3 regions of the Luteibacter sp. 22Crub2.1 genome follow, and region 1 is predicted to be linked to each of the others. Evidence: predicted binding sites of a transcription regulator. Region 1 holds the regulator's gene; each other region holds the start of a gene.
The links. The regulator HrcA, encoded in region 1, represses chaperone genes, less so after heat shock. The targets are predictions, from matches to a motif close to TTNGCACTCNNNNNNNNNGAGTGCNAA.
Positions count from the first base shown of each region.

Region 2: the regulator HrcA is predicted to act here: its motif matches at 3,400-3,426, upstream of B5X73_RS02020 (co-chaperone GroES).
Region 3: the regulator HrcA is predicted to act here: its motif matches at 4,041-4,067, upstream of rpoH (RNA polymerase sigma factor RpoH).

Region 1 covers NZ_FUYT01000014.1:59,515-67,438, reverse strand. Annotated here, with positions in the region: gene dnaK (molecular chaperone DnaK) at 1-1,223, opposite strand, end outside; gene grpE (nucleotide exchange factor GrpE) at 1,353-1,889, opposite strand; gene hrcA (heat-inducible transcriptional repressor HrcA) at 1,976-3,037, opposite strand; gene recN (DNA repair protein RecN) at 3,172-4,842, shown strand; gene B5X73_RS15245 (response regulator transcription factor) at 4,846-5,475, opposite strand; gene B5X73_RS15240 (MASE1 domain-containing sensor histidine kinase) at 5,562-7,181, shown strand; gene fur (ferric iron uptake transcriptional regulator) at 7,500-7,913, opposite strand.
Region 2 covers NZ_FUYT01000002.1:37,886-45,809, reverse strand. Annotated here, with positions in the region: gene B5X73_RS02035 (LTA synthase family protein) at 1-55, shown strand, start outside; gene B5X73_RS21235 (hypothetical protein) at 257-1,264, shown strand; gene groL (chaperonin GroEL) at 1,354-2,997, opposite strand; gene B5X73_RS02020 (co-chaperone GroES) at 3,058-3,351, opposite strand; gene B5X73_RS02015 (protein-disulfide reductase DsbD family protein) at 3,594-5,831, shown strand; gene B5X73_RS02010 (TlpA family protein disulfide reductase) at 5,828-6,361, shown strand; gene B5X73_RS02005 (DUF1415 domain-containing protein) at 6,382-6,936, shown strand; gene aroQ (type II 3-dehydroquinate dehydratase) at 7,074-7,523, shown strand; gene accB (acetyl-CoA carboxylase biotin carboxyl carrier protein) at 7,585-7,924, shown strand, end outside.
Region 3 covers NZ_FUYT01000013.1:15,010-22,933, forward strand. Annotated here, with positions in the region: gene B5X73_RS14215 (efflux RND transporter permease subunit) at 1-948, opposite strand, end outside; gene B5X73_RS14220 (sensor histidine kinase) at 1,029-2,402, opposite strand; gene B5X73_RS14225 (response regulator transcription factor) at 2,386-3,066, opposite strand; gene rpoH (RNA polymerase sigma factor RpoH) at 3,149-4,009, opposite strand; gene ung (uracil-DNA glycosylase) at 4,251-4,958, opposite strand; gene B5X73_RS14240 (response regulator) at 4,955-5,794, opposite strand; gene ftsX (permease-like cell division protein FtsX) at 5,810-6,790, opposite strand; gene ftsE (cell division ATP-binding protein FtsE) at 6,787-7,464, opposite strand; gene B5X73_RS14255 (DEAD/DEAH box helicase) at 7,597-7,924, opposite strand, start outside.

The DNA.
Region 1 (7,924 bases):
CCGCCCATCGTCTCGATACCGAGCGACAGCGGGGTCACGTCGAGCAGCAGCACGTCCTTGACCGTACCGCCCAGCACGCCACCCTGAATCGCGGCGCCGACGGCGACGGCTTCATCCGGGTTGACGTCCTTGCGCGCTTCCTTGCCGAAGAAGTCCTTCACGGCTTCCTGGACCTTGGGCATGCGGGTCTGGCCACCGACGAGGATCACCTCGTTGATGTCGGAGATCTTCAGGCCGGCATCGTTCAGCGCCGTGCGGCACGGATCGATGGTGCCCTTGACCAGGTCTTCTACCAGCGACTCCAGCTTGGCGCGGGTCAGTTTGATGTTGAGATGCTTCGGACCCGTCGCGTCGGCCGTGACGTACGGCAGGTTGACGTCGGTCTGGTGCGCGGACGAGAGCTCGATCTTGGCGCGCTCGGCGGCGTCCTTCAGACGCTGCAGGGCGAGCTGATCCTGGCGCAGGTCGATGCCCTGCTCCTTCTTGAACTCTTCCACGAGGTAATCGATGACGCGATTGTCGAAATCTTCGCCGCCGAGAAAGGTGTTGCCGTTGGTCGAGAGCACTTCGAACTGCTTCTCGCCGTCGACGTTGGCGATTTCGATGATGGACACGTCGAACGTGCCGCCGCCCAGATCGTACACGGCGATCTTGCGGTCGGCCGTCGAGGTCTTGTCCAGACCGTAGGCCAGCGCGGCAGCGGTCGGCTCGTTGATGATGCGCTTGACCTCGAGGCCCGCGATCTTGCCGGCGTCCTTGGTGGCCTGGCGCTGGCTGTCGTTGAAGTAGGCCGGCACGGTGATGACGGCCTCGGTCACGGCCTCGCCAAGGAAGTCCTCGGCGGTTTTCTTCATCTTCATGAGGACCTTCGCGGACACTTCCTGCGGGGCCATCTTCTTGCCATCGGCGGTCTGCACCCATGCGTCGCCGTTATCGTGCGCGACGATGCCGTACGGAACCAGCTTGAGGTCCTTCTGGACTTCGGCGTCGGTGAACTTGCGGCCGATGAGGCGCTTCACCGCGTAGAAGGTGTTCTTGGGGTTGGTGACGCTCTGACGCTTGGCCGGCGCACCCACCAGGACTTCGTTGTCCTTGGTGAAAGCGACGATGGACGGCGTGGTGCGATCGCCCTCAGCGTTTTCGATAACGCGCGCGGTCGAACCTTCCATCACTGCGACGCAGGAGTTGGTCGTACCGAGGTCGATGCCGATGATCTTGGCCATTGAAGTTGCTCCGTATTTCTAAGCGGCCCCCGCGGCCGCGACTGGTTTGGAAAATGGGGGTGTGCCCCATCGATTCAATATCTGGTGAGACTCCCCGCGGCGCGAAACCGACGCCGGACGGGGTTTGGTTCAGTTGTCGCGAACCACCGCCACGAGAGCCGGACGCAACAGGCGGTCGTTCAGGACGAACCCCTTCTGCACCACGGCCACCACGGTGTTCGGCGCGTGCTCGTTCGATTCGACCGAGCTGATCGCCTGGTGATGCTCCGGGTTGAACGGCTGGTGCAGCGGGTCGACGACCGAAAGGCCGTTGGCCTGGGTCACCTTCTCCAGCTGCTTCAGCGACATTTCCAGCCCCTCGCGCAGCGTCTTCGCGTCGGCCGTCTGATTGGCCAGGCCCAGCGCGATGCCGTCGTACACCGGCAGCAGGTCGCCCAGCAGCTTCTCGTTGGCGAAACGGCGGGCCTGGTCGAGGTCACGCTGCATGCGGCGGCGCTGGTTCTCGATCTCCGCCTTCTCGCGCAGGACCGTCTCGCGGGCCTGGGCCAGCTCGACTTCCATCGCGGCAAGCTGGGCGTTCAGCGCGTCGAGCTCGGACTGTGCGCCGTTCTCGTCGACACCGCCGTCCTGCGCCTGATCCGGCGCATGGGGATCGTTGTTCTGCATGGTTACTCCAAATGTCAGCTTCACGGCCCTCCCTCGGGAAGGGCCGAACATTCGCGGGAAATACTAAACCCGCCTCCCGTGCCGGTTTATGAGGTCGCCGCGGCGCGATTCAAGGCGTCACTGAGCAGTCCGGCCGTGGCTTGTACCACGGGAATCACCCGCTCATATGCCATACGCGTCGGTCCAATAACTCCGATCGCGCCCAGCATCCGGCCGCTGGTGCCGTAGGTGGCGGTGACGATACTGCACCCGTCGAGGGCGGAAAAACCGGATTCCTCGCCGATGAACAGGCGCACGCCGGGCGCCTGGACGCACATTTCCATCAGCTGAAGCAGATCGCGCTTCTGCTGGAAGGCGTCGAAGAGGTCGCGAAGCCGCTCGATATCGGCCAGCTCCGAGTACCCCATCAGATTGGTCTGACCGCTCACCAGCACGTCGTCCGCATCCTCGACGGGGGTGAACGACGCGGTGGCCAGCTCCACCACGCTGGCCAGCTGGCGATTGAGCTCGCCCCCGGCCTCGCGCAGTTCGGTGGCGAGGTGCGCCCGGATGTCCGCCAGACGGAAGCCGGCGAACTGAGCGTTGAGATAGTTGGCCGCCTGCTCCAGCTCCGTGGCATCCAGCGGCCTGGCCAGCTGAACCACCCGGTTCTGCACCTGGTTGTCCGAGAACACCAGGATCACGAGGACCCGGGCGTCGGGCAGATTGACGAAGTCGATGTGGCGCAGCGGAAAATCGCCCTGGCGCGGCACCGTGACCACGCCGGCGAAGCGGGTCATCGCCGAAAGCAGGTTCGAGACGTTGCCCAGCAGGTCGCGCGTGGTCGTCTGGTGCGGTGGCAGCCCGCCCTGCAGGCGAGCCATGTCGTCGCGCGGCAGCGGCTTCAGTTCGAGCAGACTGTCGACGAACAGGCGAAGGCCGCGCGGCGTCGGAATACGCCCCGCCGAGGTGTGGGGCGATGCCACGAGGCCCGCTTCTTCCAGGTCCGCCATGATGTTGCGGATGGTCGCCGGACTCACTTCCAGGCCGGACGAACGCGCCAGCGTGCGTGAGCCCACCGGCTCACCGTCGGAAAGGTATTGCGATATGAGGGTCCGCAGCAGCCGGCGCGCTCGTGCATCGATGTCGTGACCGGAGAACGGATTCATGCGCCTGGCTGGTGTGGGAAAGGGGTTGGAAGCTCGCGCTATCAATAAGGTCTCGCCGCCTCGCTTGCAAGTCTCGGCTTATGCGACTCGCCTCCCGCTACAATCGGCGCGATTCCATCCGCCGCCTGGTCCTCATGCTCACGTCGCTCTACGTCCGCCAGTTCGCCGTCGTCGAAGAAGCCGAGATTGCCTTCGGTCCGGGCCTTACCGTGGTCAGCGGCGAGACCGGCGCGGGCAAGTCCCTGCTGGTGGATGCCCTGATGCTGCTGGCGGGCGCCCGCGCGGACAGCGGCATGGTCCGGGCCGGCAGCGACCGCGCCGAGCTGGCCGCCGAATTCGACCTCACCGGCCTGCCCGAAGCCACCGAGTGGCTCCGCCAGGAAGAACTGGACGATGGCGAGACCTGCCAGCTGCGTCGGGTGATCCGCACCGAAGGCAGCTCGCGCGGCTGGATCAACGGCCGCCCGGCCAGCCTCGCCCAGATGTCGGCGCTGGCCTCGCTGATCGTCGAGATCCACGGCCAGCACGAGCACCAGGCCCTGCTTTCGCGCCAGCATCAGATGGCTTTGCTGGATGCCTACGCGGGCAACGAGGTCTTGCAGACGAGCGTCCGCGACACGGCCAAAGCCTGGCGCGACGCCGTGGCGCGCATTCGTACGCTGTCCGGCGGCGATGACCGCGAGCGCCAGATCGAGCTGCTCGCCCACGAACTGGAAGAACTCGACCGCTGGGCCCTCGCGCCCGCCGCGCTCGAAGACCTCGAAGCCCAGCATCGCCGGCTGGCCAATGCCGGCCGGCTGGCCGAGGGCGCCAATGGCGTCGTTGAAATCCTCGACGGCGAAAGCGAATTCGCTGTCGGCCGCGCCCTGTTGCGCGCCCATGCTGAGGTGTCGCGCCTGGCCGAGCTGGACGCCTCGCTCGTCCCGACCCTGGAGCTGCTCGACAGCGCCCAGATTCAGGTCGGCGAAGCCGTCGACGGCCTGAGCCGCTACGCGCAGGATGTCGAACTGGATCCCGAACGGCTGGCCGAGGTGGACACCCACCTCACGCACCTTCATGACCTCGCCCGCCGCTACCGCTTGCCCATCGAGGAACTGACGGCCAAGGCCGAGGAAGTCCGCGAGCGCCTTGCGGAACTGGAAGGCGCCGGGGATGCGCTCGACCGTCTGGGTCGCGAGCGCGATCGTCTGCGCAAGGCATGGGATGACGCCGCATCGTCGCTGTCGAAAGCCCGCGCCGACGCCGCAGGCCGACTCGGCGCCACGGTGGCCGCGTTGATGGGTGAGCTGGGCATGGGCGGCGGCCGTCTCGAAGTGTCGCTCGAACCGGCCGAGGGCGACGACCCGGATCCGCAGGGCCGCGAGCGCTGCGAACTGCTGGTCAGCGCCAACCCCGGCCAGCCGCCACGCCCGTTGCGCAAGGTGGCCTCGGGTGGCGAACTCGCCCGCATCAGTCTGGCGATCGAAGTCGCCACGCTGGGCAACGACAACATCGGCTGCATGATCTTCGACGAAGTGGATACCGGCATCGGCGGTGCCGTCGCCGAGGTGGTCGGCCAAAAGCTGCGCGCGCTGGGCGAAAAGGTGCAGGTACTCTGCGTCACCCACCTGCCCCAGGTGGCGGCGCAAGGTCACTCACACCTGCGCGTGGCCAAGGAGAGCGACGGCGATTCGACCCGTACGCGTATCCATCCGCTGGATGCGTCCGGCCGTCGTGACGAGCTGTCGCGCATGCTGGGTGGCGTCGAGATTACGAAAGAGACGCGGGCGCACGCGAAGAAAATGCTGGATCGGGCTCAGGGGTGACCGTCAGGTCCTGATGAGCCCCCGCTCCTGAGCCATCCGATAAAGGTCCAGCTCCGACCCGGCATTGAGCTTGTTCATCACCGCCGCCCGGTGGATGTAAATCGTCTTCTGCCCGATCCCCAGTTCCGCCGCGACCTGTTTCGGCGCGCGCCCCGCCGCGAGTAAGAGGAATACCTCCCGCTCTCGTGCCGTCAGGCGGCTGAACGGATCCAGATCCGCCGAAGGCCGTCCCGAGCGCCGCTGACGCAGATCCGAACTGAGATATTGCTCACCACTAAGGACCGAACGCACCGCGGCGACGAGTTCTTCGGGCGCGACACCCTTGGTCACATAGCCGCGCGCACCGCGACGCAGCGCCTCGGAAACGTAAGGTTCGCCGTCATGCATGCTCAGCACGACGATCTTCATCCCGGGCGAAATACTCGCGAGATGCTCGATGAGCGGGAGGCCGCTACCGTCGGGAAGCGACAGATCCACCGCCACCAGGTCGGGGCGATGCTGGGTGACCGCATCGACAGCCTCGTCGGCATTGCGGGCTTCGGCAACGACGTCCAGATCGGGTTCAAGCTCGATGAGTCGCTTGAAACCCTCACGGACGATGGCATGGTCATCTACAAGAGCGATTCTTGGCATGCACAGAATGTAACAGGCAATCCCGACGCGTGCGTATGGGCGACGCCGAGCGTCGGGGCGGCACATCCGCCGTGTAACATTCGGGCATGCGACTACACGCGCCTTCCCGATTCGCCGGTCCCCTGCTAGCGCTCGCCTACGCGGCGATCTGGATCATGCTCTGGCCTACCGAGCAGCCCTACTGGGTGCTGCCGTTTGGCCTGCGCTTCGGTGCGCTGCTACTCACCCGCACCCGCAACTGGTTCTGGATCCTCGGCGCGGAACTCGCCGGCAGCATGATCTGCGAATGGCGCAGCGGCCTGCCCATCGGCGGCGCCGGCTTTCTGCTCGGCGACGCGCCGGAGCCCCTGATGGTGGCCGCGTGCCTTTGGCTGCTTCGCCGCGCCCACCTGCACGCCAGCCTGGGCACCCCGGAAGACGTCGCCCGCCTGCTGCTCTCGGCGATGGTGACGGCCACGGTCGCCACCGCCGGCAACGCCGCCATGATGGCCTCGCTGCACCCGGCCGCGCCGGTCGAGATGCTGGGCACCACCTTCGGCAGCGACCTGCTCGGTAACTACCTCGGCGTTCTGCTGGTCGTGCCGGTGATGATCCTCGTCTTTCGCGAGCGCCCCACGCAGTCGTCCATGGCCGAGCTCCTGCTCGACGGCCTGCTCGTCATGCTGCCCTCGCTGGCCATCCTGATCACCCTGGCCGAGTATTCTCCGCAGCCGCAGTTCGCCCGCGTGCTGTCACTGGCACCGGTGCTCTTCTTCGCCTTCCGTCATGGCTGGCGTGGCGCGGGCCTGGCCATGCTCATAACAAGCGTGGGCCTGAATGTCACCGAAGACATGATCGGGCGCGGCGCTCCCACGGCGGCGGCCCATCTGTTCCTTGCCGTGGCCGGCACCGGCACGCTGATGCTCGGCGCAGCCACCGACGCGCTTCGCCGCAGCAGCGAGCGCGTCGCCCAGCAGAACACCCACCTCGCCGCCGCCAACCAGCGCCTGGATCAGCTGGCCCGTCAGCTGCGCGACGCCGCCCGCGGCAACCTCCAGGCGGAGGAAAACCTGCGCCGACACATGGCCGCCGAGCTGCATGACGAACTCGGACAGAACCTCACCGCGATCCAGACCCACCTGAAACTGGCCCAGGCGCGGCTAGGCAGCGCGGGCATGGAGGACATCGGTAAATCCATCAACGGCATCCTTGGGCACATGCGCAAGGCGCTGCACAAGATGCTCGACAGTCTGCGCCCCTCGGTGCTCGACGAGTTCGGATTGCTGCGCGCACTGGACGAAGGCCCGATCCGCGACATGCTGACCGCCGCGGGCATCCATTACGTCACCGACCTGCGGGGCGAGCCCCGCCTGCTGGACGAGGACACGCTGACCGCTATCTACCGCGTCGTCCAGGAGAGCGCGACCAACGTCGTCCGCCACTCCGGCGCCAGCCGGATGGCCCTGCGCCTGCGCATCGGCATGCGCGACAGCGGCCCGGTCGCCATCCTCGACATTCGTGACGACGGCACCGGCCTGCCCTCCACCCCCAAACCCGCAAGAACCGACGGCGGCGGGCGCGGACTACAGGGCATGAGTGACCGAATCACCGCGCTTGGAGGCCTCTTCCGGATCCGGCCCGAGCCCGTCGGACTGCACCTCCGCGTGTTGCTCCGCAGCACAAGTATCGGAATGAGCATAGGAAATTTTCCAATACCGGGTCAGTGAACACTTCGTTACGATCCCATTATCGATGTGGGGGAGCCGCCGTCGAGAGACGGTGAGCCCAGGTCGGTCGTGGGGACGATCGACCTGATGAGGCGACAGGATGTCGGCCTCGCCGGTTCGAAGTGGGCAGACGTGAATCCAGCGAGCAACTCGCGATCCACGTTCCACAACGAAGCGGATCAAGCCGCCGGTGGACAGGAGTCCGCCGGCGGCGTTTTTTATGGGCGCCCGAAATGTCGTCGCCAACGCCCCTTGCCTGAATCACGCCCACGAAAAAGGCCCCCGAAGGGGCCCTCTCACCGCGAGCGAAAGCCTGACTCAGCGCTTCTTCTTGGGCCGCACGTACAGCACCAGGCTGTGGTCTTCGATGACGTATCCGTGGCGGTCGGCGATCTCGTGCTGGAGGCGTTCGATCTCCTCGCTGATGAACTCGATCACTTTCCCGCTGTCAACGTCGATCATGTGGTCATGATGCTTGCCGCGGTCCAGCTCGTAGACGGCCTGCCCACCTTCGAAGTTGTGCTTCATTACGATGCCGGCAGCTTCGAACTGGGTCAGCACCCGATACACTGTGGCAAGCCCGATGTCCTCCTGGTGCGCAAGCAGACGCTTGTAGATGTCTTCAGCCGTGAGGTGGCGTTCGTCCGCCTCTTCGAAGATCTGCAGGATCCGCATGCGCGGATGTGTGACTTTGAGCCCCGCCCTGCGGAGCTCTTTGGTTTCCTGGTCCATATAGACCCCCT
Region 2 (7,924 bases), on a different contig from region 1:
CGCTCGTCAGGCCGGTGAAGCCGAAGAAGCCGCGGCGTCCGGCGCGGGACAATAGGCCGCCGCTGAAGGTTTCGTGCGCAAAAATGGCATACGTAGCTATTTGTCATTCAAATAGCGCCTGCGTCACAAAATACCTGTCACCGCACTGTTAGCGTGGCTCTGCACTCGTCGTAGTGCAAAGGAGCCTGGGGGACGCACGTCGATCATCCGGTCGGCGGCACATGGACGATATCCTTCCAACGCAGGAGTCGTACGCATGAAGAGGTTCGCTTCAATCGGCAGGGTTGTGGCGCGCGCGGGCATCATCGCGGCCATGTTCTCCGTAACGCTGAGCGCCAGCGCGGCGGATACGTCGCAGGCAGCGCCTACGCTTCAACTCACCCGCGTCGGCGCCATGCCGGCCACCGCGAAGCCCGCGGGCGTTCCGGACGATTACGTCGTCACACCCAATGGTTATTTCTCACCCGACTGCGTCGCCACCGTGCATGCAGGCGATCAGCTTCAGAAAAACGGTCTGATTAAACGTGCCTCGGGCATGACGGAGAAAGCCGCTACCTGCGGCAAGGCCAATTTCACGTTGCAGGGCGAACGCGTCGAAGCGGACGGCCGCCATACGCTACGGTCCGCGGCGACGCCGCCACCGGCGCAGAGCGGCTGGGTGCAGTCGGCAAACTACGCGAGCAGCACGCCCATCGGTCGCATCGTGGCCACGTGGACGGTGCCCGGTGCGCCGACGACGCAGAGCGACCAGGTGATCTATTTCTTCCCTGGCCTGGAACAGTTGCCCAACGTGCAGTCCATCCTTCAGCCCGTGCTTGGCTGGAACGGTTACGGCGACAAGGCGTGGACGCTGGCGAGCTGGAACTGCTGTGTCGACGGCACGACGTTCCACAGCGATCCGATACCGGCAAGCGCGGGTGACAACGTCGTGGGCGATACGTACTCCACATGCGCGGCGGGCGAAGCCTGTTCGACGTGGAAGATCGACTCGCGCAACACGACCACGGGCCAGACCAGCTCGCTGACGACCAATCCGTATGCGGATCTGACCTGGGTCTTTGGTGGTGTGCTCGAGGTGTACAGCGTCGCGACGTGCGGGCAGTATCCCGGAGGACCGATCACCTTCCATGACATCGAGGTCTACGACCGCAACAACCAGCGCGTAGCGTCACCGCCGTGGCAGGGTAGCGATACGTCGGGCATCGATCCGCAGTGCAATTACGGACTGAGCACGACGCCGACATCGGCGACCATCGCGTACTGAACCGCCAACGGCGCTGACTCACATCGAAGCAAAAAAAAGAGGCCCCGCAAGCGGGGCCTCTTTCGTACAGCGAGCCGGAAGGCGGGGACTTAGAAGTCCATGCCACCCATGCCGCCCATGCCACCCGGGGCACCGTGGCCGGCGCCGTCGTCCTTCTTCGGCACTTCGGTCACGGCCGCTTCGGTCGTGATGATCGAGCCGGCGACCGAGGCCGCGAACTGCAGGGCCGAACGCGTGACCTTGGTCGGGTCCAGGATGCCGAAGGCGATCATGTCACCGAACTCACCGGTGGCGGCGTTGTAACCGAAGTTACCTTCACCGGCCTTGACCTGGTTGACGATGACCGACGCTTCTTCACCGGCGTTGGTGACGATGGCGCGCAGCGGAGCCTCGAGCGTGCGACGGGTGATCGCGATGCCGAGATCCTGGTCCGTGTTCTTGCCCTTGAGGCCTTCGAGCGCCTTGAGTGCACGGATCAGGGCGACGCCGCCGCCCGGGACCACGCCTTCTTCGACGGCTGCGCGCGTGGCGTGCAGGGCGTCTTCGACGCGGGCCTTCTTTTCCTTCATCTCGACTTCCGTCGCCGCGCCGACCTTGATGACGGCAACACCGCCGGCAAGCTTGGCAACGCGCTCCTGCAGCTTCTCACGGTCATAATCCGACGAGGTCTCTTCGATCTGCGCCTTGATCTGCTTGATGCGCGACTGGATGCCTTCGGCATCGCCGGCACCGTCGATGATCGTGGTGTTTTCCTTCGTGATCACGACGCGCTTGGCGCGACCCAGGTCGTTGATGGTGGCCTTGTCCAGAGCCAGACCCACTTCCTCGGAGATGACCGTGCCGCCCGTCAGCTGGGCGATGTCTTCCAGGATGGCCTTGCGACGATCGCCGAAACCCGGCGCCTTGACGGCGGCGACCTTGACGATGCCACGGATCGTGTTGACGACGAGCGTGGCCAGGGCTTCGCCCTCGACTTCCTCGGCGACGATCAGCAGCGGCTTGGCGGCCTTGGCGACAGCCTCGAGCACCGGGAGCAGCTCACGGACGTTCGAGATCTTCTTGTCGTGGATGAGGATGAACGGGTCGTCCAGCTCAACCTGCTGCGACTGCTGGTTGTTGATGAAGTACGGCGACAGGTAGCCGCGATCGAACTGCATGCCTTCGACGACGTCGAGTTCGTTCTCGAGGCCCGAACCTTCTTCGACCGTGATCACGCCTTCCTTGCCGACCTTGCCCATCGCCGTGGCGATGATGTCACCGATGTTGGCATCGGAGTTGGCCGAGATCGTACCGACCTGGGCGATCGCCTTGTCGTCGGCGGTCGGGTTGGACAGCTTCTTCAGCTCGCCGACGGCGGCCGAGACGGCCTGGTCGATACCGCGCTTGAGGTCCATCGGGTTGATGCCGGCGGCAACGGCCTTGAGGCCTTCCTGGATGAACGCCTGGGCGAGGACGGTCGCGGTCGTGGTGCCGTCACCGGCCACGTCGGAGGTCTTCGAGGCGGCTTCCTTCACGATCTGCGCGCCGATGTTCTCGTACTTGTCGGCGAGCTCGATTTCCTTCGCGACCGAGACGCCGTCCTTGGTGACGGTCGGGACGCCGAAGCTCTTCTCGAGCACGACGTTGCGGCCCTTCGGACCCAGGGTGACCTTCACCGCGTTGGCGAGGGTGTTGACACCCTTCAGCATGCGGGCGCGGACGTCTTCGCCGAAGCGGACTTCTTTAGATGCCATGATCGTTGAATCCTTGAATAGTTAGGTAGAGAAAGTCGGGAGAACGGGGCGAGCCGGGGCTCAGCCTTCCAGAACCGCCACGATGTCGTCTTCCTTCAGGAAGACCAGCTCTTCGCCGTCGACCTTGATTTCCTGACCGGCGTACTTGCCGAACAGGACCACGTCGCCTTCCTTCACGCCCATGGGGCGGAGCTGGCCGCTGGCGAGCAGCAGGCCGGTACCGGCGGCGATGACCTTGCCGCGGGTGGGCTTCTCGGTGGCGCTGTCGGGGATGACGATGCCACCGGCCGAGACGCGCTCTTCTTCGAGACGCTTGACGATGACGCGATCGTGCAGCGGGCGCAGTTTGCTCATGACTTCTCCAAACATGTGTTTGACGGGAAAGGAATTTAGGCCACCCTGTTAGCACTTGCCCAGGGTGAGTGCCAGAATTTTAGCCAGAACAGCCCCGGGATCGGAAGAACTATCTGGATGGTCGACAGATGGCGGCGGCGGCGGACCGTTCAAGGGCCGCGGTGCAAAAAAGCATCCGGCGCCGATGCAAGCCAGCTGGAGTTTGCCCGGTCATAATGACCAACGCCTTACTGGAGAGCCCCATGTCGCCGCTATCCCGCCTCGCGCGGAACCTCGTCGCCTCCCTCGGCCTGTTGCTCGCCGTTTCCCCGGCCTTCGCGCAGGATCCCGAAGACGACCTGCTGCCGGTCACCCAGGCCTTCCATCTCACCTCCGACGCGAGCCAGCCCGGTTCGGTCAGGCTGCACTGGACCATCGCGCCCGACTATTACCTCTACCGCGGCCGGATCAGGATCAAGGCGGCGGACGCCGGCGCCACGCTGGGCCAGCCGACCCTCCCGGACGGCCTCAAAAAGCACGACGAATACCTCGGCGACGTGGAGATCTACCACGGCGAGATCGAGGCGACCGTGCCCTATACGCTCGCCGACGCCGCGACGAAGACGCTCGCGCTCGACGTCCAGTACCAGGGCTGCCACGAGGTCGAGCCGAAGATCTGCTACCCGCCGAACACCGAGCACCTGAAGCTCACGATCGGTGGCCCGTCGACCATCCCGGCCGCGGCACCCGCCAGCGCGCCGCCAGCCGCTGCCGGCGGCGCTTCGCTGCTGGGGGCGCCGGCTTCGCTGCCGGGTACCGAAGCCCAGGCACTGCCCGCCGACCAGGCCTTCCGTTTCGAGGCGCTGGTCAAGGGCGGCGACAGCCTGCTGCTGCGCTGGACGATGCCGAAGGACTATTACCTCTACCGCGACAAGACCGAAATCAAGGTGGTCTCGCCTGCCGGCGTCAGCGCGGGCGAGCCCGACTGGCCGAGTGGCACCGCCCATCACGATGAGCACTTCGGCGACACCATCGTCTATTTCGACCAGGTCGAAGTGCCGGTGCCGCTCACCGGCGCGGGCAAGAGCGGCAAGGTCGATGTCGACGTGGCCTATCAGGGTTGCCTCGAGAACGGCATCTGCTACCCGGTAATGACCCGCCGGGTGAGCATCGATCTCGCCACCCACGCGGCCACGATCGGCGGCGCCACCGAGGCGCCTCCGGCCAGCGCCCCGGCCGAGGTGGCGCCCACCCCGCCGCCAGCCGGCCTGACGCCCGCCGCCTCCGATGCGCCGGTCGGCTTCATCGCCGCGATCGGACTCGCCCTGCTGGGCGGCCTGGTGCTCAACCTCATGCCCTGCGTCCTGCCCGTGCTGTCGCTGAAGGCGATCACGGTGCTGGAGAGTGGCGAAAGCCCCGCTGCCGCGCGCAAGCACGCGCTCTGGTACACCGCCGGCGTGCTCGTCGCCTTCGCCGCGCTCGGCGTGATCATCGTCGGCATCCGTGCCGCCGGCCACGGGATCCAGTGGGGCGCCCAGTTCCAGCAGCCGGTCGCCATCGGCCTGCTGGTCTACGTCATGCTCGCCGTGGGCCTGTCGATGTCGGGCGTGTTCGAGATCGGCGGTTCGCTGGGCAACATCGGCAGCGGCCTCGCCTCGCGCTCCGGCGCCTCGGGCGATTTCTTCACGGGCGTGCTGGCCGTGGTGGTCGCCAGCCCGTGCACCGCGCCGTTCATGGGTTCGGCTATCGCCTTCGCCTTCGCGGCACCGGTGGCGATCGCCTTCCTGATCTTCCTGGCACTCGGCCTGGGCCTTGCCCTGCCCTTCCTGCTCATCGGCTTCGTGCCGGCCGTCGCCCGCCTGTTGCCGCGCCCCGGCCGCTGGATGGAAACGCTGAAGCAGGCACTGGCCTTCCCGATGTACCTCACCGCGGTGTGGCTGTTGTGGGTACTCACCAAGCAGCGTGGTGCCGACGCGACGGCGCTGGTGCTGGCAGGCGGCGTACTGCTGGCGATGGCGCTGTGGTGGTACGGCCGCAGCCGTCGTAGCGCGCTCTCATGGGTCTTCACCGCCGTACTGGCTGTCGGCGCCATGGCCGCGCTGTGGACGGTGCATGGACTTCCCGCCGCAACGACCACCGCCACGGCCAGCGACGGCTCGGTGCCTTACTCGGCCGCCAAGCTCGCGGAACTTCGTGCCGCGGGCACGCCGGTACTGGTCGACATGACCGCCGACTGGTGCATCACCTGCAAGGCCAACGAAAAGGCCGTGCTGGACACCGACGCGTTCAGAGACCTGCTCAAGCGCACGGGCACCGTCTACATGAAGGGTGACTGGACCGACGTCAATGCGCCCATCGCCGCGTATCTGGAGCAGTTCCACTCGGTAGGCGTGCCGTTGTACGTCGTCTATCCGAAGGGTGGCGGCGACGGCAGGAAGCTGTCCACCGTCCTGACCTACGACGGCGTGGCGAAGGCGCTCGATACCGCGCCCGGCTCGTGACACGCGGCCCGACCTTCTGGATCGTGGCCCTGGCGATCGCCGGGGCCACGGCCGGCCTGTATGTCGAGCACCGCCGCGCCAATCCGTCGCCCCCGGACGGGATGACGGTGGCCGAGGTGGGCGATGTGGCGCCCGACGTCACCTACGTCGCTATCGATGGCACGCCCCATCGCCTGTCCGAATGGCGAGGCAGGCGCGTGCTGATCAACTTCTGGGCTTCGTGGTGCGCCCCTTGCCGGCGTGAGATGCCACTCCTGAGCGCCGCCTCGGACCGCGACCACGGTCGCACGGTCGCCATTCTGGGCGTGGCCGAGGACACCGACGCCGACGCGGCACGCTATCTCGCCGGGCGCCCGGTGAACTACCCCGTGCTGCTGGTCGACAGCGACGCCCCCGGCAGCTCGCTCTCCTTCGGCAATACGCGGCGGGTTCTGCCCTACAGCATCCTCATCGGCGACGACGGGCGTATCCTGCGGCGCAAACTCGGCGGCTTCAGCGCGGCCGAGATCGACGAATGGCTCGCGCCTTAGATCTCCCGGAGAACTTCACCATGGATGCCCCGCTTTCAGACGACCAGGCGATCGATGCGACCCGTCGCTGGCTCGAACGTGCCGTCATCGGCCTCAATCTGTGCCCGTTCGCCAAGGCCGTGCACAGGAAGGGCCAGATCCGCTTCGTCGTCAGCGAGGCGGAGCAGCCCCTGCAACTGCATGACGATCTGGTGCGGGAACTCAAACGCCTGCGGGACAGCGATCCGGAGACGATCGACACCACGCTGTTGATTCACCCGCGCGTCCTCGGCGACTTCATGGACTTCAACGAATTCCTGGAGATCGCCGACGAAACGGTCGCCGAGCTCTCGCTGGATGGCGAGATCCAGGTGGCCAGCTTTCATCCGGACTTTCAGTTCGAGGGCACCGCACCGGACGACATCACCAATTACACCAACCGGTCGCCGTTCCCGACCCTGCACCTGCTGCGCGAAGCCAGCATCGACCGGGCGGTCGCCGCGTTTCCGGAGGCGGCCAGTATTTTCGAGGCCAACATGGCCACACTGGACAAGCTGGGGCACGACGGATGGCGGGCATTGTTCCCCGAGCCCTAGCCAAGACCATACGGGAGCGTGTGGAAAGTCGCGATCTCCAGCGAACTGCGTCGATCTTCACCGAACTGGACAAGTCCGGGGGACAGGCGCACACTGCGCGGCGTTCCGGATTTCCGGACCTACGGCACAGGTGAAGCGTGGCCAGGATCCTTGTCCTTCATGGACCCAACCTCAATCTCCTCGGCGTTCGCGAGCCGTCGGTCTACGGGCGCGAGACGCTCGCCGACATCAACAGCTCGCTGCAGGGCCGCGCACAGGCGGCCGGGCACGACCTGAGCTGGTTCCAGTCCAATGCCGAGCATGAGCTGATCGCCCGGGTGCATCAGGCCCGCGACGAAGGCGTGGCCTGGATCCTGATCAACCCCGCCGCCTTCACGCATACCTCGATCGCCCTGCGCGACGCGCTGGCCGGCGTGGCAATCCCGTTCATCGAGATCCACCTGTCCAATCCGCACGCGCGTGAAGCGTTCCGGCACCACTCCTATGTGTCCGACATCGCCGCGGGCGTGATCTGCGGTTTCGGCGGCGACAGCTACCGCCTGGCGCTCGAAGCCGCACTTCTCCGGCTGGCCGTGCCCGCCGCCTGAATTCCCCTTCGCGGCGCGCCAGACGGCGCCCGCACCTCCACCACCGACTAAGGGTTGCCCCATGGACCTGCGCAAGATCAAGAAGCTCATCGACCTGCTCGAGGAATCCAACCTCGCCGAGCTGGAAATCAAGGAAGGCGAAGAAGTCGTCCGTCTGTCCCGCGTGCCGAAGGGCACCGCGGTCGCTCAGCCGATGTATGCGGCGCCGGCTCCGGCGGCCGCCGCTCCCGCGGCAGCGGCACCGGCCGCGGCTGCCTCGGCACCCGCGGCGGCGCCCGCCGAGTCCGGCCTTCCGGCCGGTCACGTGGTGAAGGCGCCGATGGTCGGCACGTTCTACTCCGCTTCGACCCCGGGCGCACCGGCGTTCGCCGTCGTCGGCCAGCAGGTCAAGGCCGGTGAGA
Region 3 (7,924 bases), on a different contig from region 1:
GAGATTGGCCGGAAGACCGTCCTTCATTGCCTCCACGCGCTCCTTGATGCCGGCGATGATCGCCAGCGTGGAAGCGGAACCGTTCTTCAGCACCGTCATCAGCACCGAGCGGTTGCCGTCGACGTGGACGATGTTGGTCTGCGGCGGCGATCCGTCGCGCACGTTGGCGACGTCGCGGATGAACACGGTGGCACCGTTGACCGTCTTCACCGGCAGGTTGCCCAGTTCGTCGATCACCGAGGGCGAGTTGTTGAGCTGCAGGGTGTATTCGTACTTGCCGATCTTCTGCGTACCCACCGGCGTGATCAGGTTCTGCGCCGCGAGGGCGTTGGCCACGTCCTGGGCCGACAGTCCGCGGGCCTGCAAAGCCGGCGGATCGATGTCGATCTGCACCTGGCGCGTCTTGCCGCCGAACGGATACGGAATAGCGGCGCCCGCCACCGAGGTCAGCTGGGGTCGGATGATATTGAGGCCCAGATCGGCCAGGTTCTGCTCGGTCAGGCCGTCACCGGAGAGCGCCAGCTGGATGATCGGCACCGTCGAGGCGTTGTAGTTGAGGATCAGCGGTGGTGTCGTACCCGCGGGCAGCTGGCGCAGCAGCGTCTGGGCCACGGCGGTGACCTGCGCGTTCGCCGTGCGGATGTCCACCGTCGGCTGGAAGAAGATCTTGACGATGCCGAAGCCCTGGATCGAGTTGGCCTCGATGTGCTCGACGTCATTGACCGTGGTGGTGAGCACCCGCTCGAAGGGCGACGACACGCGGCCGACCATCTGATCCGGCGGCAGGCCGGTGTACTGCCAGACCACCGCGATGACGGGAATCTTGATGTCGGGAAAGATATCCGTCGGCGTGCGCAGCGCGGCCAGCGGACCCACGATGAGGATCAGCAGGGCGAGGACGACGAAGGTATACGGTCGCGAGAGTGCGATCCGGACGATGCCAATCATGAGGGACGGATTCCGTGCGCGAATGTTGCGTCGCGGCGAATTTTGCGCCCATGACGATCGTCGTCGTAGTTAAGATTTGTTTATGAGCTTACGACCGGGGGGCAGGTGACTGAAAACACAGCGCCTTTTTCGTCCCCACCGACCGACAGCGAGTACCCGTGCAGACGAACGATCGCGCTGACGATGGCCAGTCCCAGACCGCAACCAGGCTTGGTACGGGTTTCGTCCCCGCGGTAGAAACGACGGAACACCGCCTCGCGCTCGCCCTCGGGAATACCGGGGCCTGTATCGGCGATATCGATCCGCGCGTCGCCGGCGGCGTCGGTGGTCGCGACGAGGCGAACCGCCCCGCCGTCCGGGGTGAACTTGATCGCGTTGCCGACGAGGTTGGCGAACGCCTCGAACATCAGTTGCGGATCGCCTCGCAGCGGCGGCAGTTTGTCCAGCCGGATCTCGAAGGCCTGCCCGCGGTCCTCGGCGAGCGGCGCATAGAAGTCATGGACGTTGCGCAGGACCGCGCCGATGTCCAGTTCCTCGAAGCAGGCGCTGCGCTGGCGATCTTCCAGTTCGGACACGCGCAGCAGCGCGCGGAAGCGTCCCAGCACCGTATCGATCTCGGCGACGCACGCTTCCAGCTGATCGCCTTCGGGCGTCTCGGCGAACTGTTGCTGCAGACGGTAAAGCCGCGTGCGCATGCGCGTCAGCGGTGTGCGAAGGTCGTGGGCGATGTTGTCGCTGACGCCCTTGACCTCGCCCAGGAGGCGCTCGATTTCGCCCAGCGTGGTGTTGACCGTCGCGGCGAGCAGGTCGACCTCGTCGCCGCCGCGGCTCACGGGCAGACGCACGCTTAGGTCGCCTTCGCGGATGGGCTCCATGGCTTGCTGAATCGCACGGATGCGGCGGGCTGGCCCTCGTGCGATGAGCACGCCGCCCAGTACGCCCGGGATCAACGTGAGCGACAGGCCCCAGAGCAGGCCGCGCCGGATGATCGCACCGAGACCGTCGATCGTGGTGCTGTCCTTGATGACGACCAGGCGGCGTCCGTCGGGGAGCTGCCGCGTGATGCCGCGTGCCCGCATCGGCGCATCGCGCGAGGCATCCACCAGCATGGCCTTCACCGAGGTCACGGTGCCGTCCTCGCTCAGTTCATCCGGTACGCGGGCGATGTTGCCGGCGACGCGCCGGCCATGGGCGTCGAACAGGCCCACGCGCATGAAGCCCTGGACGTCGACCGCGCTGGCCGTCGCCACCGTATCTGGAAGGTTCCGCGCGTCGGTGCCTTCCAGATAATGGATGCGTGCGACCAGCATCTGGTCGACCACGCGCGACAGGTAGCGTGACGCCTCCCACTGCACCACGCCAAGCAACACGACGCACCAGATCGCGAACAGCGCCCCGTAGATGAGGATCAGTCGTGAGGTGGCGGAACGCCAGGCGTCAGTCAGCGGGCGCAAGGAGATACCCCGATCCACGAACGGTACGAATCAGAGGCGCCTGCCCCGTGCCGTCGATCTTGCGGCGCAGGCGTCCGATATGGACGTCGATCACGTTGGTGCCCGGATCGAAATGGAATCCCCAGACGTGCTCGAAGATCATCTGCCGTGTGACGACCTGACCGGCATTGCGCATGAGGAATTCGAGCAGGCGAAACTCGGTGGGCAGCAGCGTGAGCGGCTGACCGCCGCGCAGCGCGTTGTGCCTGACCAGGTCGAGTTCGAGGTCGGCGACACGCAGGCGGGTTTCGTTGGCGGCGGGCCGGCGACGACGCAGCAGCACTTCCGCTCGCGCGGCCAGTTCGTCCGGTGAAAACGGCTTGGTCAGATAATCGTCGCCGCCGGCGCGCAGACCGCGCACGCGTTCGTCGACATCGGACAGCGCGCTGATCATCAGCACAGGCGTATCGATACGTCGCTCGCGCAGCGCGGACACGATGTCGATACCGTCCATGCCGGGAAGCATGCGGTCGAGAGTGATGATGTCGTAGCCATCGGCCAGCGCGCGGGTCAGCCCGTCGCGGCCATTGGCCACCCACTCGGCCGTCAGGCCGTGAGCGCTCAGCTCCGCGACGATGTCGCGAGCGGTGACTTCATCGTCTTCGATGACCAGTGCCCTGGGCATCCGCTTGGACTCCTGACTCAAAGGGGAAACGGAAAACGGCCCCACGAGGGGGCCGCTCCGGATCTTACGCCGAACGGGGCACTCAGGCCGCGATGGCGACGCGCATCTTCTTCATCGCGTTCGCTTCGATCTGACGGATACGCTCGGCGGAAACGCCGTACTCGTCCGCAAGATCCTGCAGCGTGGCCTTGTTGTCTTCCGCCAGCCAGCGACGCTGGATGATGTCGCGCGAGCGGGCATCCAGGTTGCCGAGCGCCGACGACAGCGCGCCCATCTGGTTGTTGCTCGCGTCTTCCTCGGCGAGGTTGTCGTACGGGTCGGCGCCTTCGTCGACGAGGAAGGCGGCCGGTGCCGGCTTGTCGTCGTCATCGGCATCGGCCGGAGCTTCGAAGCCCACGTCACGACCCGACAAACGCGATTCCATCTCGCGGACGGTGGCTTCCGGGACACCCAGGTCGTGAGCGACGACACGGACTTCTTCGGCATTCATCCAGCCCAGGCGCTTCTTGCTCTTGCGCAGGTTGAAGAACAGCTTGCGCTGCGCCTTGGTCGTGGCGACCTTCACGATGCGCCAGTTGCGCAGGATGAACTCGTGCATCTCGGCACGGATCCAGTGCACCGCGAAGCTCACCAGGCGAACGCCCTGGTCCGGGTCGAAACGCTTGACCGCCTTCATCAGGCCGATGTTGCCTTCCTGGATGAGGTCCGACAGCTGCAGGCCGTAGCCGTTATAGCCGCGGGCCACATGGACCACGAAACGCAGGTGGGACATAACGAGCTGCTTGGCGGCGTCAAGATCGGCGTCGTCACGGAAGCGGCGCGCCAGCGACTGCTCCTCGTCAAGGCTGAGCACCGGGATGCGATGAACCGCCGAGATGTAGGAATCCAGACTGCCAACGACGCTCGGGAGCCCGTAGTTACGGGTAACGAGTGCTTGGGACATGTGTGGAACCTCCTGAAAGTCTGTATGCAGATTAGCAGTCCCGATGTGAGAGTGCTAAGTCAGCCCGAAGTTCATCGGTTAACTGTACGCTATGGTACAGAAATACCCCCGGCGTGTCCAGAGTCGGTGCCGGGGTGTTCAGGAGGCAGACGGCTCCCCGGCCGCGAAAACGCGGCGCCAAGGGCGTCTACGGCGGCTATGTGTCCGCCGTTGTTACAGTTATTGGGGCTTGAAGCTGACTTTAAAGGGCGGAGACCAAAGCGGCCTTTGGCGGCAGCGACCAGTCGATCGGCGCCTCCCCGCGCGATTCGAGGTACGCGTTCGTGTCAGCGAAGTGCCCACAGCCCAGAAAACCGCGATGCGCCGACAGCGGCGACGGATGCACGCTGCGCAGAACTTTGTGGCGCCTGGCGTCGATCAGCTGGCCCTTCTTCTGGGCATGGCTACCCCAAAGCAGGAAGACCAGGCCCTCGCGCTCGCCGTTGAGGGCGTCGATCGCCGCATCGGTAAACCCTTCCCAGCCCTTGCCCTGATGCGATGCGGCCTGCCCCGCTTCCACGGTGAGCACCGCGTTGAGCAACAGGACGCCCTGATCGGCCCAGGGCGTGAGGCATCCGTGGTCGGGGCGCGGTATACCGAGGCTGGCCTCGATCTCCTTGAACATGTTTTGCAGCGAGGGCGGCACGCGGACGCCGGGCCGCACCGAAAAGCTCAGGCCGTGCGCCTGTCCGGGACCGTGATACGGATCCTGGCCGAGGATCACGACGCGTACGCGATCGAAAGGCGTGTGCGCGAACGCATTGAAGATCTCGGGGCCGGGCGGGTAGATGACCTTACCCGCCGCCTTCTCCTCGCGCAGAAATGCCGACAGCGCCAGCATCTCCGGACGATCGAGGTAATCGCCGATCCGCTCCTTCCACGATGCTTCCAGCTTGACCCGCTCGTTCAACCTTCCGCCCTTTCACGCAGGTGTAGCGCCACCCGCAACTGGAACAACAGCTTCGTGATCAGCAACTTTTCTTCCACCGGCTTCTCGACGAGATCGTTCGCGCCGGCGCGCAGCAACGCGGCCTGGTTCGCGGGGTTTTCGTCGCCGGTCATGATCAGCGTGGGCAGCTGCCCCTTGCCGTAGCCGAACTCGTTGCGGATACGTTCCACGAGATCGCCACCGGTGAGTTCACCCTTGAGGCTGACGTCGGTAAGAACGATGTCGGCGCCCATGTCGCCGCGGGCCTTCGCCTCGTGCAGGTACACGATGGCGTCTTCGGCACTGATCACGTGGTGCACCGTCAGGCCGTACTTTTCCATCATGCGGCGCGTGGCCAGGGCGACCACACGACTGTCCTCGACGTAAAGCACCTCGCCCTCGGCACCGCCTTCCGGGCGCACGTAGCCACGGATGAATTCGGCCAGCGCGCCGAAGCCCAGTGACTTGTCGAAGTAGTCGGTGACGAACTCGCCGAGTTCCCGCCGATGAAGACGCTCTTCCACGTCGCCGGAGACGACGACGATCGGCATGTAGATCTGCGGCGCGGATTCGCGCACGAAGCGTGCGATGTCCAGACCGTCCATGTCGGGCAGCCGCAGCGCCACGGTGACGAAGTCGAAGACCCCTCGCTGCAGTTCGGCTTGCGCCTCCGCGCCGGTGGAGACGCCCACGATCTCGACGCCCGGCACCTCGGCGCTGACCACGCGCGAAATCAGCTGGCGGACGACCTTGGAGCCGTCGACCAGGAGAATCCGCGGCGCCGCGCCGGCAACGCCTGAACCGATGTGAGTCGCCACCCCAAATCCCCTTGTCTAGACCGCCGCGGCGCGACGGATCTGTCGTGCACTCACCAGACGGGCACCCAGCCAGCCGAGCAACGCGGCGGCGACGGGTACCGAAAGCAACAGCCACGCGGGCAACCCGCCGAAGCTCACACTGCCATCGTACGCGGCCGCAAGACGTCCCACCGGGCCGGCCATCGCAAGTTCGAGCACGACGGCCAGCACCACGGCCAGAACGCCGGCAAGAAACCCGAGCCAGATGCCCGCGTAGAGATAAGGACGGCGAACGAAGGGACGGCTGGCACCGATAAGCAGCAGCACACCGATCTCCGCGCTGCGGCTCTGGATATCGACACGAATGGTGTTGCCGACCACCAGAAGGGCCGCGACACCCAGCAAGGCCGCCAGCAGGCTCACCGCCCGCGTACCCACGCCAAGCAGCGCGTCGAGACGCTGGCGCCATGCGCCGGTGTCCTGAACCATGTCGACGCCCGGCGTGGCCTTCATCGCATCGACCAGGCGTCCGGCATCGTCAGCCGCCAGACCCGGCCGGGGCTGGACCGAGAGGACGTATGGGAGCGGATTGACGTCGAGGGACTGCAGGGAGCCGGAAAACCCCTGGACTTCGGCGAGCTCATCGAGCCCGTCTTTGGGCGTGCGAACGACGACGTCCGCCACTTCCGGGCGCCCGCGCAGCGCGGAGGCGGCGGTTTCCGCCATGGCCGCGTTCTGGCCCGGCTTCATGAAGGCGCTGATGGACTGGTTGCGGCCCAGCGCGTCGCCCATACGCTCGACGTTGCCGAGCAGGAGGTAAAACGCGAGCGGCAGAGCCAGGGCCACGCCCATGACGGCGACGGTCAGCAACGTGCTGAGCGGCCGGGCCGCCAGACGGCGCCAGCTGATCGACAGGCTCCAGGCGTGATGCTCGCGCCAGGCGCCGACCTTGCGCCCTTCGCTGCGCTGGGTCTTCGGCGGCTCCGGCGGACGACGGGATTCGCGAACGGTATTCATACGACCTCCGTCGCAGGCACGTCGGCCACCAGCTTGCCGTGGTCGAGTACGACCACCCGCTTCTTCATTCGCTTGATCAGCATGAGGTCGTGGCTGGCCACGAGGACGGCCGTGCCGACCTGCTGGAATTCCGCAAAGAGGGTCATGATTTCCATGGCCAGCTGTGGATCGAGGTTGCCCGTCGGTTCGTCGGCAATCAGGACCGCCGGCTTAGCGACGATCGCGCGCGCGATACCGACGCGCTGCTGCTCACCCGTGGACAGCGCCTCGGGCAGCTGTTTTTCGTAGCTGAGCAGGCCGACCTTTTCCAGAGCGGCGCGCACGCGACGCGACCGGTCGGCCGGCGCCACGCCGGCGATCACCAGCGGCAGTTCGACATTGGCGAAGACCGTGCGATCCAGGAGCAGGCGGTGATCCTGGAAGACCATGCCCAGCTTGCGGCGGATGCGCGGGATATCCGACGAGCGGACCGTGTTGAGTTTCTGGCCGTCGAGGGTGACGACGCCGTTGGTCGGCCGTTCGATCATGGCCAGCAACTTGAGCAGGGTGCTCTTGCCGGCGCCGGAATGGCCGGTAACGAAGGCCATTTCACCGGCCGCGACCTGGAACGATACATCGGTAAGGGCCTGGTGACCGCCCTCGTATCGTTTGCTCACCAGATCGAAACCGATCACCGCATTACCTGTTGGCCCGTTGGACCCCAGAGGATAAGGGATGTCGGGTGGGTTGTGCGGGGTGGAACGTGCCGGGCATGTGCCGGACGGGATGCAGGAGCGCGCGCGGGCGCGCTCCTGCCGGTCGTGGGTTTACCGGCCGCCGAACAACCGGCCGATGCGGCGGAAGAAACCGACCTTCTCATGCGTATGCGGTGCAGGCGCCGGAGCGGCAGCGGCAGCGGCCGGGCGGTTCGCTGCGACCTGACGCGACGGGCGGCTGCCCTGACGCGACTGACCATCCGCGTGACGCGACGGGGCGGCTGCCTTCGGGCCTGCGGCCTGATCGGTGGCGCCGCTACCCTCGACGGTCTCCACACCCTCACGCGCACCGCGGCCACGACCGCCACGGCGGCGGCGACGCTTTTTCGGGGCGCCGTCGGCAGCGATGGCCTCGGCAGCGGCCGGCAGCTCCTCGACC